One region of the Amycolatopsis sp. cg9 genome, then DNA from elsewhere that is predicted to be linked to it. Evidence: riboswitches for the same ligand, from Rfam matches in the RefSeq annotation. Region 1 holds a riboswitch; each other region holds the start of a gene.
The links. A riboswitch is a leader RNA that binds a small molecule or an ion and turns the genes downstream of it on or off. The one in region 1 is predicted to bind thiamine pyrophosphate.

Region 2: another riboswitch for thiamine pyrophosphate. It lies ahead of thiC (phosphomethylpyrimidine synthase ThiC); the one in region 1 lies ahead of AB5J73_RS05050 (thiamine ABC transporter substrate binding subunit).
Region 3: another riboswitch for thiamine pyrophosphate. It lies ahead of thiO (glycine oxidase ThiO); the one in region 1 lies ahead of AB5J73_RS05050 (thiamine ABC transporter substrate binding subunit).

The regions. Positions count from the first base shown of each region.
Region 1 is NZ_CP166850.1:1,152,792-1,157,418, reverse strand. Features, by position in the region: gene AB5J73_RS05085 (putative T7SS-secreted protein) at 1-741, opposite strand, end outside; gene AB5J73_RS05080 (hypothetical protein) at 741-1,082, opposite strand; gene AB5J73_RS05075 (SseB family protein) at 1,114-1,482, opposite strand; gene AB5J73_RS05070 (hypothetical protein) at 1,603-1,932, shown strand; gene AB5J73_RS05065 (hypothetical protein) at 1,977-2,135, opposite strand; gene AB5J73_RS05060 (hypothetical protein) at 2,144-2,272, opposite strand; gene AB5J73_RS05055 (4a-hydroxytetrahydrobiopterin dehydratase) at 2,349-2,633, opposite strand; TPP riboswitch at 2,666-2,773, shown strand; gene AB5J73_RS05050 (thiamine ABC transporter substrate binding subunit) at 2,795-3,847, shown strand; gene AB5J73_RS05045 (ABC transporter permease) at 3,823-4,627, shown strand, end outside.
Region 2 is NZ_CP166850.1:1,727,187-1,731,813, forward strand. Features, by position in the region: gene AB5J73_RS07865 (glycoside hydrolase family 15 protein) at 1-1,352, opposite strand, end outside; partial or broken gene AB5J73_RS07870 (LysE family translocator) at 1,558-2,091, shown strand; gene AB5J73_RS07875 (S1C family serine protease) at 2,121-3,032, shown strand; TPP riboswitch at 3,081-3,203, shown strand; gene thiC (phosphomethylpyrimidine synthase ThiC) at 3,197-4,627, shown strand, end outside.
Region 3 is NZ_CP166850.1:1,739,528-1,744,154, reverse strand. Features, by position in the region: gene AB5J73_RS07955 (hypothetical protein) at 45-773, shown strand; gene thiE (thiamine phosphate synthase) at 837-1,502, opposite strand; TPP riboswitch at 1,534-1,639, shown strand; gene thiO (glycine oxidase ThiO) at 1,633-2,706, shown strand; gene thiS (sulfur carrier protein ThiS) at 2,706-2,906, shown strand; gene AB5J73_RS07935 (thiazole synthase) at 2,908-3,666, shown strand; gene AB5J73_RS07930 (MarR family winged helix-turn-helix transcriptional regulator) at 3,764-4,192, shown strand; gene AB5J73_RS07925 (winged helix-turn-helix transcriptional regulator) at 4,194-4,553, opposite strand.

The DNA of each region.
Region 1 (4,627 bases):
CCAGTCGTCCCAAGCGACCATCTCCTTGAAGGTGTCGACCGGGTGCGCGATGTTGTGCGCCATCGCCGCGACCACTTCCGCCGGATCGGCGAGAACCTGGTACAGGCCTTCTCCGGCGCCCTTGATGCTGTCCCAAATACCGCCGAAAAAGTTCGCGTCAGCCTGCTTTCGCGAGTCTTGTGGCGCTGCGGCTCCCTCGTAGCGCAAGGCATCGGCTGTCAGGCCGCCGACGTTCGCCAGCTGCTGACGGGCGCGGCCAAGGATGTCCCGGGCAGCCTGACGCTGGGGCTCGCCCGGATCGACGAACGGCGGTGCCTGCACCACGGTCGGATCGCCCCTTTGTGCGTTGGCCCTGGTTTCGGCTTCGGCATCGGCGGTGGCACGGTCGTGATCGGCTCTGGCTTGCCGCGTGGCGTTGTCACCCTCTTCCCACCGCGCGATGGCTTCCGCTGCCTGCCCTTGTGCCCAGGACAGGCAGTTCGCGAAGTCGGTCAGCGCCGAGGCGGCGTTGTCCAAGGAGTCGCCGGCCTGGCCCCAGCGGGGTACTTCGGTTTGATGATCCTCGTGAAACTTGTTCGCGGCCGGTCCCTGCCATGCTCCGGTGTCGATCCGCTTGAGCGCCTCGCCGACGGCGTGTGCCGTCTTGGCGCGCTCGTATAGCACCCGGGCGTTCTCGAACACCGCCGGCGGGTCGCCGGGCACCAAGGACTTCGGATCGTCGGTCTGGCCGAGCTCTGCCATCACACGCCACCGATCGTGGGCTCGTCGGGCGTGACCGCGCCCCAACCGGGATCGGACTTCAAGGACGCGGTGTTGTCGTGCTCGACCGCGCGGTAGGCAGCGGCGGCCTGGCCCAGCAGGTCGCCGAGATCACCGGCCCGGTCGGACAGCGCATCCAGTCCGACGCTCCACCTCGCGCACAGCTCCGCCAGGGCCTCGTGAACACCGTTATGGCCGTACAGCCGGGACTCACCGCACAACCCGCGTAACTCGAAACTGCTCTGGTCGTGCACTACTGCGCTCATGTTCTTCGACGCACTCTCCAGCACGTCGACGTCGACGTGGAAGCCTGGACCATCCACCGCTCCGCACCCCGTGGCTCGCGTCAGGTGATTACGCCGTCCGATGTCGCCGCCGGTCGGCCTGAACCCATGCTCGTGCGATCACCTCAGGTGGTGCCATCCGCGACAGCACGGGGAACCGGTGCGTATCGTCGGGGTCGACCATCAGACCCACACCCGGCGGTACCAGTTCCAGAAGATCCGCCCCCGTCGTGGTGAAGCAGTCGCATTCGCCCGCGTGCGCGGCCAGCCTCTCGACAGTGGTGAACACGACCATCCACCGGCCCCGCTCCCCGAGGTCGGTCACCAGTAGAGCGGGTGACTCCGGCCGCTGCGCGTACACCACCGTGCTCGCGAACGCGTCCATGAAGTCGCCTGGCTCGCGGCTGCCGTGCCAGATCTGCTGCGCGAGGACGGCCAACCTGGCTTCTGCGGCACTCCCCTCACGATCCACATCCACGAGATTACTGGGCGTGAGCGAATGGCCCAAGTACTAAGTTCGTGGCAATTCCACGAAGGCTGATGAGTAGATGGAGGACACTTGAATCGTTCGCTGACCCCGGACGAGCGCGCGGTCCTCGACGTCCTACTCGCCGGTGACTTCCCCGGCGCGGTCGAACTGCGAGTGCAAGCCGCCACCGCGCAGGTGAGCGGGAGCTGCGGCTGCGGGTGCCCGACCGTCTGCCTCGTGGTCGACGACGCCACGCCGACGGCCGAAATCACGGAGCGGGCTGCGGTCGAAGCCGACGTGCCGGATGGCGGGCTCATCGTGTTCGTCGACGAAGGCCGGCTTTCCTGCCTCGAGTACTGGACCGTCGAAGACGAGCCCCCGGCCGCGTTCCCAGCGCCGGACCAGATCCGGGTCGGATGAAAGACGCCGTCGCTCCGATGATCAGAGCGACGGCGCGAACGTACTCAGCCGAGCAGGCCCATCAGGGCAATCGCGATCAGCACCACCGCGGGGGCGAGGGCGTTGATCCAGGCGCGCTGCGCGGGGGTGAGGGCGGCGGTGCTGTTCATGGCGTTTCCCAGGGTCGAAATCGATGCTTCCGCCCTGCTCAGCGCGCTGATCATGCCCTTCGTTAGCGGCTGTGATCGAACTCACCGGCATCCGGGTGACGGCGGCCCCGGGCGGTGAACCAGAGGACGCCGCCTGCTGCTGCCACCATCGTTGCGAATGCTGCTGTGCCGACCACGATCGCCTGCGTCATGACCCGTCTCTCCTAGCAAAAGTCGTTTACCGAGAGACGTCGAAACCGCGAAAAAGTGCACTCAGCGTAACCGAGATCACAGCGATGACAGCACCGAGTCGATCTGTGAAGCCAGCGAGAAGTCCTTCGCCGTCAGGCCGCCCGCCGAATGGGTGGAGAGCCGGAACGTCAGGGTGCGCCAGCGGATGTCGATGTCCGGGTGGTGGTCGGCCGCCTCGGCCAGCACCGCCACCCGGTCGACCACCTCGATCGCCTGGGGGAACGAGGCGAGTTCCACCTCGCGGGAGATCACCGCACCCGACCTGGTCCAGCTCGCGCCCAGTCGTCCGTCGGCCTCGGAGTCGCTCAAGATTTCCGTCATGTCTCCATGGTCGTCCGTCCTGGACTACGCTGCACGGTTGCCACGGGAGTCCGGTCAGCCGGGCTGAGAGGCGGGTCACCCCGCGACCGTTCGCACCTGACCGGATCATGCCGGCGAAGGGAGGGCTTCCCTCCTCGTCCGGCGAAGTGCAGGAGGGGTAGATGAAACGCAGGGCTGTTCGCGCGGCGACGGCCATCGCCGTCGTCAGCGTCGTCGCCGCGGGGTGCTCGCTGTCGGACGGCGACGGTGGCACGCAGCAGACGCCCACCGTCACCCTCGTGACGCACGACTCCTTCCTGGCGCCGCAGGAGGTGCTCGACGCCTTCCAGAAGCAGTCGGGCATCAAGATCTCCGTGCTCAAGCAGGGCGACGCCGGATCGCTGACCAACAAGCTCGTGCTCACCAAGGCCAACCCGGTCGGCGACGTCGCGTACGGCGTCGACTCGACCTTCGCTTCGCGCGCGCTCAAGGAAGGCGTCTTCGAGCCCTACACCAGCCCGGAGGCCGACCGCGGGCCGCAGCGGTACGCCGTCGATCCCGAGCACCGGTTGTCCGCCGTCGACGTCGGGGACGTCTGCGTCAACGTCGACGCGAACTACTTCGCCACCAAGGGGATCCCGGCGCCGGCCAGCTACGACGACCTGGCCGACCCGAAGTACAAGGACCTCCTCGTCGCCGAGGACCCGGCCACGGCGTCGCCCGGGCTCGCCTTCCTCCTCGGCACCATCGCGAAGTACGGCGAGGCCGGTTGGCAGGACTACTGGACGAAGCTGAAGGCCAACGGCCTCAAGGTCGTCAGCGGCTGGGAAGAGGCCTACACCAAGGAGTTCTCCGGCTCCTCCGGCAAGGGACCGCGGCCGATCGTCGTGTCGTATGCGTCTTCGCCCGCCGCCGAGGTCGGGGACGACGGGAAGCCGCGCACCAAGGCGCTGCTCGACACCTGCTACCGGCAGGTCGAGTACGCCGGCGTGCTCGCCGGCGGCAAGCAGACCGAGAGCGCGCGCAAGGTCGTCGACTTCCTGCTGTCGCAGCAGTTCCAGGCGACCGTCGCGGCCAACATGTACGTCTACCCGGCGCGCCAGGGCGTCGACCTGCCCGCGGGCTGGGCGCAGGTCGCGCCGCTGCCGCAGAAGCCGCAGACGCTGACGGCGGACCAGGTGCAGGCCGGCCGGGAGAAGTGGATCGGCGAATGGCGCACGCTCGTGCAGTCGTAGCCCCGCCAAGGCAGGCTCGGGGGCTCGGCCTGGCGTTGCTGGGGCTGGCCCCGATCGGCTTCCTGGTGGTCTTCTTCGCCTGGCCGGTGCTGGCGATCGTCGGGCGCGGGTTCGCCGCGGGCGGCCTCGACGTCGTCCTCGGCGACGCGCGGACCTGGCAGCTGGCCGGGTTCACCGTCGCGAGCGCGGCCGCGTCGACGCTGGTGGCGGTGGTGGCCGGGCTCCCGGTGGCGTTCCTGCTGGCCCGGGTGAAGCTGCCCGGCGTCGGCCTGGCGCGGACGCTGGTGCTGGTGCCGTTCGTGCTGCCGACCGTCGTCGTCGGGCTGGCGTTCCGCGCGCTCTGGCCGGACGGCGGCGTGCTGCCGATCGTGCTCGCCAACGCCTTCTTCAACGTCGCCGTCGTCGCGCGCACGGTCGCCGGGCTGTGGGCGCGGCTGGATTCGCGGACGACCGACGCCGCCCGCGCGCTCGGCGCGTCCCCGTGGCGGGCCTTCCGCTCGGTGACGCTGCCCGCGCTGGCCCCGGCGGTCACGTCCGCCGCGGCCGTGGTTTTCCTTTTCTGCGCCACCAGTTTCGGGGTCGTGCTGATCCTCGGCGGCGCGAAGTACCGGACGCTCGAGACCGAGATCTACCTGCGCACGGTCGACCTCCTGGACCTTTCGGGCGCGGCGGCGCTTTCCCTGATCCAGTTCGCGGCCGTGGTCGCCGCGCTGGTGCTCGGCGGGCTGGCCCGGCGGCGCAAGGAGGGGGCCAAAACCGGTTCCGGCGGCGCACGGCGGC
Region 2 (4,627 bases), 570 kb from region 1:
TGCTGGGTGTACGGCGCCGGCTGCCCGTCCGGGCCGACGTAGCCGATGATGAAGTCGGCGGCCTTCCGGACGCCGGGCCACAGGTCGGTCCGCCCGAGCTGCTGGGCCAGCACGATCGGGAAAGCGGTTTCGTCGAGCTGGATCGACGTCCAGTACGGCACGCCGTCGACGCGGCTGTTCTGCGGCATGTGCCCGTCGGCCTGCTGCTGCGTGCCGAACATGTAGCTCACCGCGCGGTTCGCGGCGGCCTGGTCGCCGCCGGCGGCCAGGCCGGTCGCGATCTGGTAGAGGTCGCGCGGCCAGACCAGGTGGTAGGTGCCGGACGGCGACCACTCCGGGTCGTTGTTCCCGAACCGCCACGGCATGCTCGGCGACGCGATGAAGGCGCCCGGGTGGTGCTTGTCCTCGCTCGCGGCGAGGGTCAGCATCGACGCTTTGTAGAGGTCGCGTTCGGCGTCGGTCTTCAGCGACGACGGCGGCTTGCTGATCCCCCGCAGGTACTGCGCCCAGCCGCGGTCGTACGCGCGCGTGATGTCGCGGACGCCGCGTCGCTGCGACGCCTGCGCGCTGCCGAGCGCGTCGGCGGCCTTCGCGCCCATGCCGAGCGCGAGGGTGACGTGCCGGTTCCGGACGCCGTCGGCGTTCGTCTGCCCGGTCAGCAGGACGTTGCCCTTGGCGGCGGTGTCGTAGGTGTTCAGCTTGAAGGTCTTGGTGAGCTGCGTGTTCCCGTCGGACGAGCCCGCGTAGCCGACGCTGGTCTTCGTGAAGGCGGGCTTCGCGACCAGCGCGGCGGCGTTCGTCGCGTCCTGCGCGGTGAGGGTGTCACCCTTGCGCGCGGCCGAGTCGTCGGAGCCGTCGTTGGTCAGGTCCGGGTCGGCGACCGCGTAGAGCTGGTACGGCCGCCCGGTGAGCGACTGGAAGTCGACGTCCACCAGCACGGTCGTGGCGGCCGGGTCGGTGACGTAGGTCTTGCGCAGGCGCCAGCGGTGCTGGTCGTCGGTGATGGTCTGCTCGTAGGTCAGGCTGTCGTCGTCGGTCCGCCGGACCTGCTGGGACTTCGCCGAGTGGTCGATGTCGGCGAAGCTGCGGCCATCGGTGACGACGAAGTTCATCGACCGGACGCTCGGTGTCGACAGGTCCGGGTAGTAGACCTCGGACAGCTGGCCGCCTTGGAGCGTGAACCAGACGTTGGACGAGCGGTCGTGGGCGGTCCCGAAACCGGTCTTGTTCGCGGGCAGCCAGCTCGGATGGGCGCCCGGGGCGCCGGGAGCCTCTCCCTGGGCCACCGCGGTCGCCGGGATCAGGCCGGTGACCAGCAGCCCGGCGAGGGCGCCGAACATGAGTTTGCGCATATCAACCCCACAGAAGATCGCTTCTGCACCGTTACAGAAGCGCTTTGGGAGTCTGCCGCCGAATCTTCACCGGCGCATGGTCCGATCCGGTGAACCACTGACCGTCACTGGTCCGGTAACCCGCTTGCCCACCGTGTCCGGTTCGCGCACGCATCGGGCGATGCCGAACCTGCTCGCGTTCATCCCCGCCGCGTTCCTCATCGCGATGGTCCCCGGGCCCGCCACGGTCATGCTGATCAAGCAGTCGGCCCGCGGCTCGAAGCGCACCGCGTTCGCGACCATCGCCGGCATCGAAGCCGGCATCGCGTTCTGGGGACTCGCGGCGGTGTTCGGGTTGACGGCGTTGCTCGCCGCTTCCCAAGCGGCGTAAGATATCCTGCGCTTCGCGGGCGCGCTCTTCCTGATCCGCCTGGGGATCAAGGCCCTGTTCTTCCGGAGTTCCGGCGAGGAGAAGGAAATCCGGCCCGGCGCGAGCTTCCGCTCCGGTCTCGTCACGAACATCGGCAACCCGAAGGCGGGCGTGTTCGCGCTGTCGTTCCTGCCGCAGTTCGTCCCGGCGCACGCGGGCACCGGCGCGCTGCTGGTCTGCGTCGCGGCCTGGATCGCGGTCGACGTCAAGAAGTGGCTCGAGCGCACCTCGGGCGGGCTGCTGGTCGGCTTCGGCATCACCGTCGCCCTCGAAAGCCGAGGTTCACCAGCAGCGAACGGACTTCCCGCCGAACCGGGCGCACACTTGTAGTACCTGCAACGGTGTAATCGAGGTGCCCCATGGACGACGCGATGGACGCCTACTCGCGCACGGTGAGCACGGTCGCGAAGACCGTCACCCCGCACGTCGCCGGGGTCCAGCTCGCGCGCGGCAGCGGGTCGGCGGTCGTCTTCGCCGACGACGGCCACCTGCTCACCAACGCCCACGTCGTCAGCGACCACCGGCGTGGGGCCGCCACCTTCGCCGACGGCAGCGAGGTGCCCTTCGACGTCGTCGGCGCCGATCCGCTGTCCGACCTCGCCGTCCTGCGGGCGCGCGGGGAGACGCCGCCGGCCGCGGCGCTCGGGGACGCCGACCGGCTGGTCGTCGGGCAGCTCGTGGTCGCCGTCGGGAACCCGCTCGGGTTTTCCGGGACCGTCACCGCCGGGGTCGTCAGCGCGCTCGGGCGGGCGCTGCCGGTGCGGCACGGGCGCACCACCCGGTTCGTCGAGGACGTCATCCAGACCGACGCCGCGCTCAACCCCGGCAACAGCGGCGGCGCGCTCGCCGACTCCACCGGCCGGGTCGTCGGGGTCAACACCGCCGTCGCCGGCTTCGGGCTCGGGCTCGCGGTGCCGATCAACGCGACGACCCGCCGGATCATCGACACGCTCGTCGTCGAAGGCCGGGTGCGGCGCGCCTACCTCGGCGTCGTCGGCGTGCCCGCGCCGCTGCCGGACGACGTCGCCGAGCGCACCGGGCAGCGCGCCGGGCTGCGGGTGCACGAAGTCGTCTCCGACGGGCCCGCGGACCGGGCCGGCCTCCGGGCGGGCGACCTCGTGCTCACCGTCGGGCGCACCCGCGTCTCCGACGCCCAGGGCATCCAGCGGCAGCTGTTCGCGGAAGTGATCGGCACCGCGCTCCCGATCACCGTGCTGCGCAACGGAGCCATGGTCGACGTGTACGCGACCCCCGCCGAGTTGGTCGGGTGAGGTGACCGGACTTGAGTATCCCGACCCGGCGTGGCATGGTCGGGGGCACAACACCAACGCGGGAGCTCGCGCCATGGCGGGCTGAGAGGGTGACTGGGGTTTCTCCCGGCGTCACCGACCGCATGAACCTGACCGGGTAATGCCGGCGTAGGGAGTGAAAGTCGTTGACGACGCTGGAAAACAATGCTGCGCTGAACGTCACGACGGGGCCGATCACCGGGTCCCGCAAGGTGTACCACCAGACCGAGTCCGGACTCCGGGTTCCGGCCCGCCGGATCGACCTCTCCAACGGCGAACACTTCGACGTCTACGACACTTCGGGCCCGTACACCGACCCCGAAGCCTCGATCGACGTCCACAGTGGACTGCACCGGCTGCGCGCCGGCTGGGCCGACGGCCGCGAGCACAACACCCAGCTCGGGTGGGCGAAACAGGGCGTCGTGACCAGGGAAATGGAGTACATCGCCGCCCGCGAGCGCGTCGACCCGGAGTTCGTGCGGGCCGAGGTCGCCGGCGGCCGCGCGGTGATCCCGGTCAACCGCAAGCACCCCGAGTCCGAACCGATGGTCATCGGCAAGAACTTCCTGGTGAAGATCAACGCCAACATGGGCAACTCGGCCGTCTGGTCGTCGGTCGAGGAAGAGGTCGACAAGATGGTGTGGGCGACCCGCTGGGGCGCCGACACGATCATGGACCTGTCCACCGGCAAGCGGATCCACGAGACGCGCGAGTGGATCATCCGCAACTCGCCGGTCCCGGTCGGCACCGTGCCGATCTACCAGGCGCTCGAAAAGGTCAACGGGGAGCCGGAAAAGCTGTCGTGGGAGGTGTACCGCGACACCATCGTCGAGCAGTGCGAGCAGGGTGTGGACTACGTCACCGTGCACGCCGGCGTGCTGCTGCGCTACATCCCGCTGACCGCCCGGCGCGTCACGGGGATCGTCAGCCGCGGCGGGTCGATCATGGCCGCGTGGTGCCTCGCGCACCACCAGGAATCCTTCCTGTACACGCACTTCGAGGAACTCTGCGAGCTCCTGCGCCAGTACGACGTCACGTTCTCCCTCGGCGACGGCCTGCGCCCCGGCTCGATCGCGGACGCCAACGACCGCGCCCAGTTCGCCGAGCTGGAAACCCTCGGCGAGCTGACGCACATCGCGCGCTCGCACGACGTGCAGGTGATGATCGAAGGCCCCGGCCACGTGCCGATGCACAAGATCAAGGAGAACGTCGAGCTCGAAGAGAAGCTCTGCGGCGAAGCGCCGTTCTACACCCTCGGTCCACTCGCGACGGACATCGCGCCCGGGTACGACCACATCACGTCGGCCATCGGCGCGGCCCAGATCGGCTGGTACGGCACGGCGATGCTGTGCTACGTCACGCCGAAGGAGCACCTCGGGTTGCCGAACCGCGACGACGTCAAGACCGGCGTGATCACGTACAAGATCGCCGCGCACGCCGCGGACCTCGCCAAGGGCCACCAGTACGCGCAGGAGTGGGACGACGAGCTGTCGAAGGCCCGCTTCGAGTTCCGCTGGAACGACCAGTTCAACCTCTCGCTCGACCCGGACACCGCGCGGTCGTTCCACGACGAGACG
Region 3 (4,627 bases), 590 kb from region 1:
TAACCGTTGGACAAGGGGAGAAGACGGACTACCGGATCGGGATCATGACAAAGGAGAACTCAGCGGCTTCCGAAGAAAAGACGGAGGAGAAGTCGGGCCTTCGCATCGCCCAGGTGGCGGCGGCGGCGCTCGCGGCGGTGACCGCGGCGCTGCTGGGCTCGACGCTCGGCGTGGCGGGCACGGTGGTCGGCGCGGGCGTGGCGAGCGTGGTGTCGACGGTCGGCGGCGAGCTGTACTTGCGCTCGCTGCAACGCACGCGCGAAGCGGCGCTCAAGGCCCGCGTGCTGGCGACGTCGGGGATCCGGCGGCGCGGGGCGGTCGAACCCGAAGAGCTGCCGCTCACCGAACAACCCACGGTCCAGCTGCCGAAACCCGAGGAGGCCGGACCCTCGCGGCTGCGGAAACTGCGCTGGCCGTTGATCATCGGCACCAGCGTGGCGGCGTTCGCGGTGGCGATCCTGGCGATCGTCGGCTTCGAGTCGGCGACGGGCACCCAGATCGGCGGCGGCACGGGCACGAGCATCGGCAAGATCTTCGGCGGCGGCGGTCACCCCGACACAACCCCGTCGACGACGCCCACGACCCCGACGGACACCCAGGTCTCCCCGACGGAGACGACCACGACCCCGTCGGACACGTCGACGGCCCCGACGACCTCGTCGGAGACCCCGACCACCACGCCGAGCACGTCGACGCAGCAGCCGTCGACCTCGGCCCCGGCCACCACCACCCCGCCCACCAGCCAAGGCGCGGCGACCACCCCGACCCCGTAACGCCGCTGAAGGCCACCACCATGGGCACCAGGTGCCGTGATGGTGGCCTTCAGCGCATCCGGCTCAGACCAGGTGGGAGCGGAGCGCGCGGGCCGCCTCGGCCGGGTCCTCGGCCTCCGTGATGGCCCGGACGACGACGATGCGGGACGCGCCGGCGTCCAGCACCGAAGGCAGGCGGTCGCCGTCGATGCCGCCGATCGCGAACCACGGCCGTTCCGGGGCCCAGCCGGCCACCGCGCGCACCAGGTCGAGGCCCGGTGCGTCGCGGCCCGGCTTGGTCGGCGTCGGCCAGCACGGGCCGGTGCAGAAGTAGTCCACCCCGGGCTCCGCCGCGGCCGACAGCGCCTGGTCGAGGGAGTGCGTCGAGCGGCCGATCACGACGTCGTCGCCGAGGATGCGGCGGGCCAGCGGGACCGGGATGTCGTCCTGGCCGAGGTGGAGCACATCCGCGCCGACCGCCAGTGCCACGTCCGCCCGGTCGTTCACCGACAGCAGCGCCCCGTGGCGGGCGCACGCCTCGGCCAGCACCTCCAGCGCCGCGATTTCGGCAGCGGCCTCCAGCGGCGCGCCGCCGGTCTTGTCGCGCAGCTGGATCACGTCGACACCGCCGGCCAGCGCCGCGTCGGCGAACGAAGCCAGGTCGCCGCGGGAGGTGCGGGCATCCGTGCACAGGTACAGGCGCGCCGCGTCGAGGCGGGCGCGGATCTTGTCACCGGAGAGGGCGGGCATAGCGGCGACCGTACCGCGCGAGTTAGGGTGAGGGAGTCCGCACGGGAGCCCGAGGCACGGGCTGAGAGGGAGCTGCCGCTCCGACCGTGGAACCTGATCCGGGTCATGCCGGCGCAGGGAGCGTGATCCCATGACGAACCTGGCAGTGGTGGGCGGCGGCGTGATCGGCCTGTCCGCGGCGTGGCGGGCCGCGAAGGCGGGCCACGACGTCACCGTGCACGATCCCGAGCCCGCCCGCGGCGGCGCGTCCTGGCTGGCCGGGGGCATGCTGGCCCCGGTCACCGAGGCCTGGCCCGGCGAAGAAGACGTGCTCAGCCTCGGCGAAGCTTCGCTGGAACGCTGGCCCGGCTTCGCGAGCGACCTCGCGCGGGAAGGCGTCGACCCGGGCCTCGCCGGGCACGGGACGCTCGTCGTCGCGTTCGACAGCGCCGACGCCGGGCACCTCGACATCCTCGCCGGCTACCTGCACTCGATCGGCCGCGCCGCCGAACGCTTGACCGCACGGGAGACCAAGCGGCTCGAACCCGGCGTCGGGTCCGTCCGAAGTGGACTCCACGTGCCCGGCGACCTGGCCGTGGACAACCGGAAACTGCTCAACGCGCTGTACGCGGCCTGCGTCAACCACGACGTCCGGTTCGTGCGCGAGCGCGTCGAAACGCTGCCGGACGCCGAAGCCGTCGTGCTCGCCGCGGGCGCCTGGACCGGGCGGCTGCACCCGCAGCTGGCCGGGGCCGTCCGGCCGCTCAAGGGCGAGATCCTGCGGCTGAAGCCGCGTCGCGGCTGCCTGCCACCGCCCGCGCACACCGTGCGGGCCGTCGTCGAGGGCCGGCCGATCTACCTCGTCCCGCGCGGCGAGCAGGAGCTCGTCCTCGGCGCCACGCAGTACGAGGCGGGCTTCGACCGGGCCGTCACCGCGCGCGGCGTGCGCGAGCTGCTCGAAGGCGCCGAACGCGTCTTCCCCGCGATCACCGAGTACGAGCTGGCCGAGACCGCCGCCGGGCTGCGGGCCGCGAGCCGGGACGTGCTGCCCTACATCGGTGTGCTGGACGACGGCGTCTTCGCCGCGACCGGGCACCACCGCAACGGCCTGCTGATGGCCCCCGTGACCGCGGCCGCCGTGGTCGCCTGGCTCGAGGGGGAGGAGCCACCCGAAGGCGTCGAGGCGGCTTCGCCCGTCCGGCTGCACCAGAAGGAGCACGTGTGATGGAGATCAAGCTCAACGGCGAGTGGACGGAGTTCCCGGACGGCGCGACCGTCGCCGACGTCCTCGACGCGTCCGGCGGACAGCGGCCCGGGATCGCCGTGGCGGTCGACGGCGTCGTCGTCCGCCGCGCCGACTGGGCGGCCACCACCGTGCCCAAGGGCGCGGGCGTGGACGTGCTCACCGCGGTCCAGGGAGGCTGAAGTGGACGAAGAACCGCTGGTCATCGGCACCGCCAAGCTGTCGTCCCGGCTGATCATCGGCACCGGCGGCGCGGCCAACCTCGCCGTGCTCGAACGCGCACTGGTCGCCTCCGGCACCGAGCTGACCACCGTCGCCATGCGCCGCGCCGACGCCGAAGGCGGTTCCGGTGTCCTCGAACTGCTCAAGCGGCTCGGCATCGGGCTGCTGCCGAACACCGCGGGCTGCCGCACGGCCGCCGAAGCGGTGCTCACCGCGCAGCTCGCGCGGGAAGCCCTCGGTACCGACCTGATCAAGCTCGAGGTGCACGCCGACGACCGCACGCTGCTCCCGGACCCGATCGAAACCCTCGACGCGGCCGAACGGCTGACCGCCGACGGGTTCACCGTGTTCGCCTACACGAACGACGACCCGGTGCTCGCGCTGCGCCTGGAAGAGGCGGGCTGCGCCGCGGTGATGCCGCTGGGCGCGCCGATCGGCACCGGGCTCGGCATCCGGAATCCGCACAACATCGAGCTGATCGTGTCGCGAGCGGGCGTGCCGGTGATCCTGGACGCCGGAATCGGCACGGCGTCGGACGCGACCCTGGCGATGGAGCTCGGCTGCGACGCTGTCCTGCTGTCCACGGCCGTCACCCGGGCGGCCGATCCGGAGCGGATGGCGTCGGCGATGCGGTCGGCCGTCGTGGCCGGTCACCTGGCTCGCGGTGCGGGCCGGGTGCCGCAGCGCTTCTGGGCGAAAGCGTCGAGTCCACCCCGGTGAACCGAGGTCCCTTGACGCCGAACCCGCACCCCGGACCCGTAAGGTGGACGGCACTTTCCGGCGCACCGGCGGCGGGGCAGGGCAGAAGGAGCCAGCCGTGACGAGCACATCGGTCCAGGACGTCTCGGGCAGGTTGTACCTGGCCGTCGGAAGGCTGTCCCGGTCACTGCGGCAAGCCGGCGTGCCGGGCCCGGGCCACGGCGCCATTTCGGCGCTGGCGACGCTCGTGAACTCCGGTCAGCTCCGCCTCGGCGACCTCGCGGCCAAGGAGGGCGTCGCCGCGGCGACGATGTCGCGGATCATCGCGTCCCTCGTCGAGGCCGGCTACGTGAGCCGCGAGTCCGACCCGGTCGACCGCCGGGCGTGGCTGGCGAAGGCGACCGAGGAGGGCGAGCGGCTCGTCTCCGGCGTCCGGTCGACGCGGGTGCAGGAGCTGAACCGGCGCCTCGACCGGCTGTCGCCCGAGCACCGCGAGGCGTTGACGGCGGCGATCCCGGCGCTCGAGGCCCTGATCGCCGACGACTGAGCTAGTCCGCGAGCCGGCGCGTGATCCGGTCGAACAGCTCCAGCAGCGGTTCGCCGACGTCCCGGCCGAACTCGGTCAGCCCGTAGGTGACCTGCGGCGGCGTCGTCGGCTCGACCCGCCGCCAGATCAGGCCGTCCTGGACCAGCGCGCGCAGCGATTGGGCGAGCATCTTCTCGCTGATGCCCTCGATGCTCTCCCGCAGCTCGAAGAACCTGAGGTCGGTGCGCTGCAAGGAGATCAGCACCCAGATGCCCCACCGGCTGGTGACGTGGCCGACCACGTCCCGCGCGAGGCAGTCGGTGTGAAACACCTCATACCGGGCCTCGGTGCCGGCCGGGGTGAGCTGCGGGCCTCCGGTCATGTCCTGAGCTTACCCAAAGGTATGTACTTACCAGAAGTTAGCTCCGCTCCTACCGTTCCGAGCACTCGGGAAAT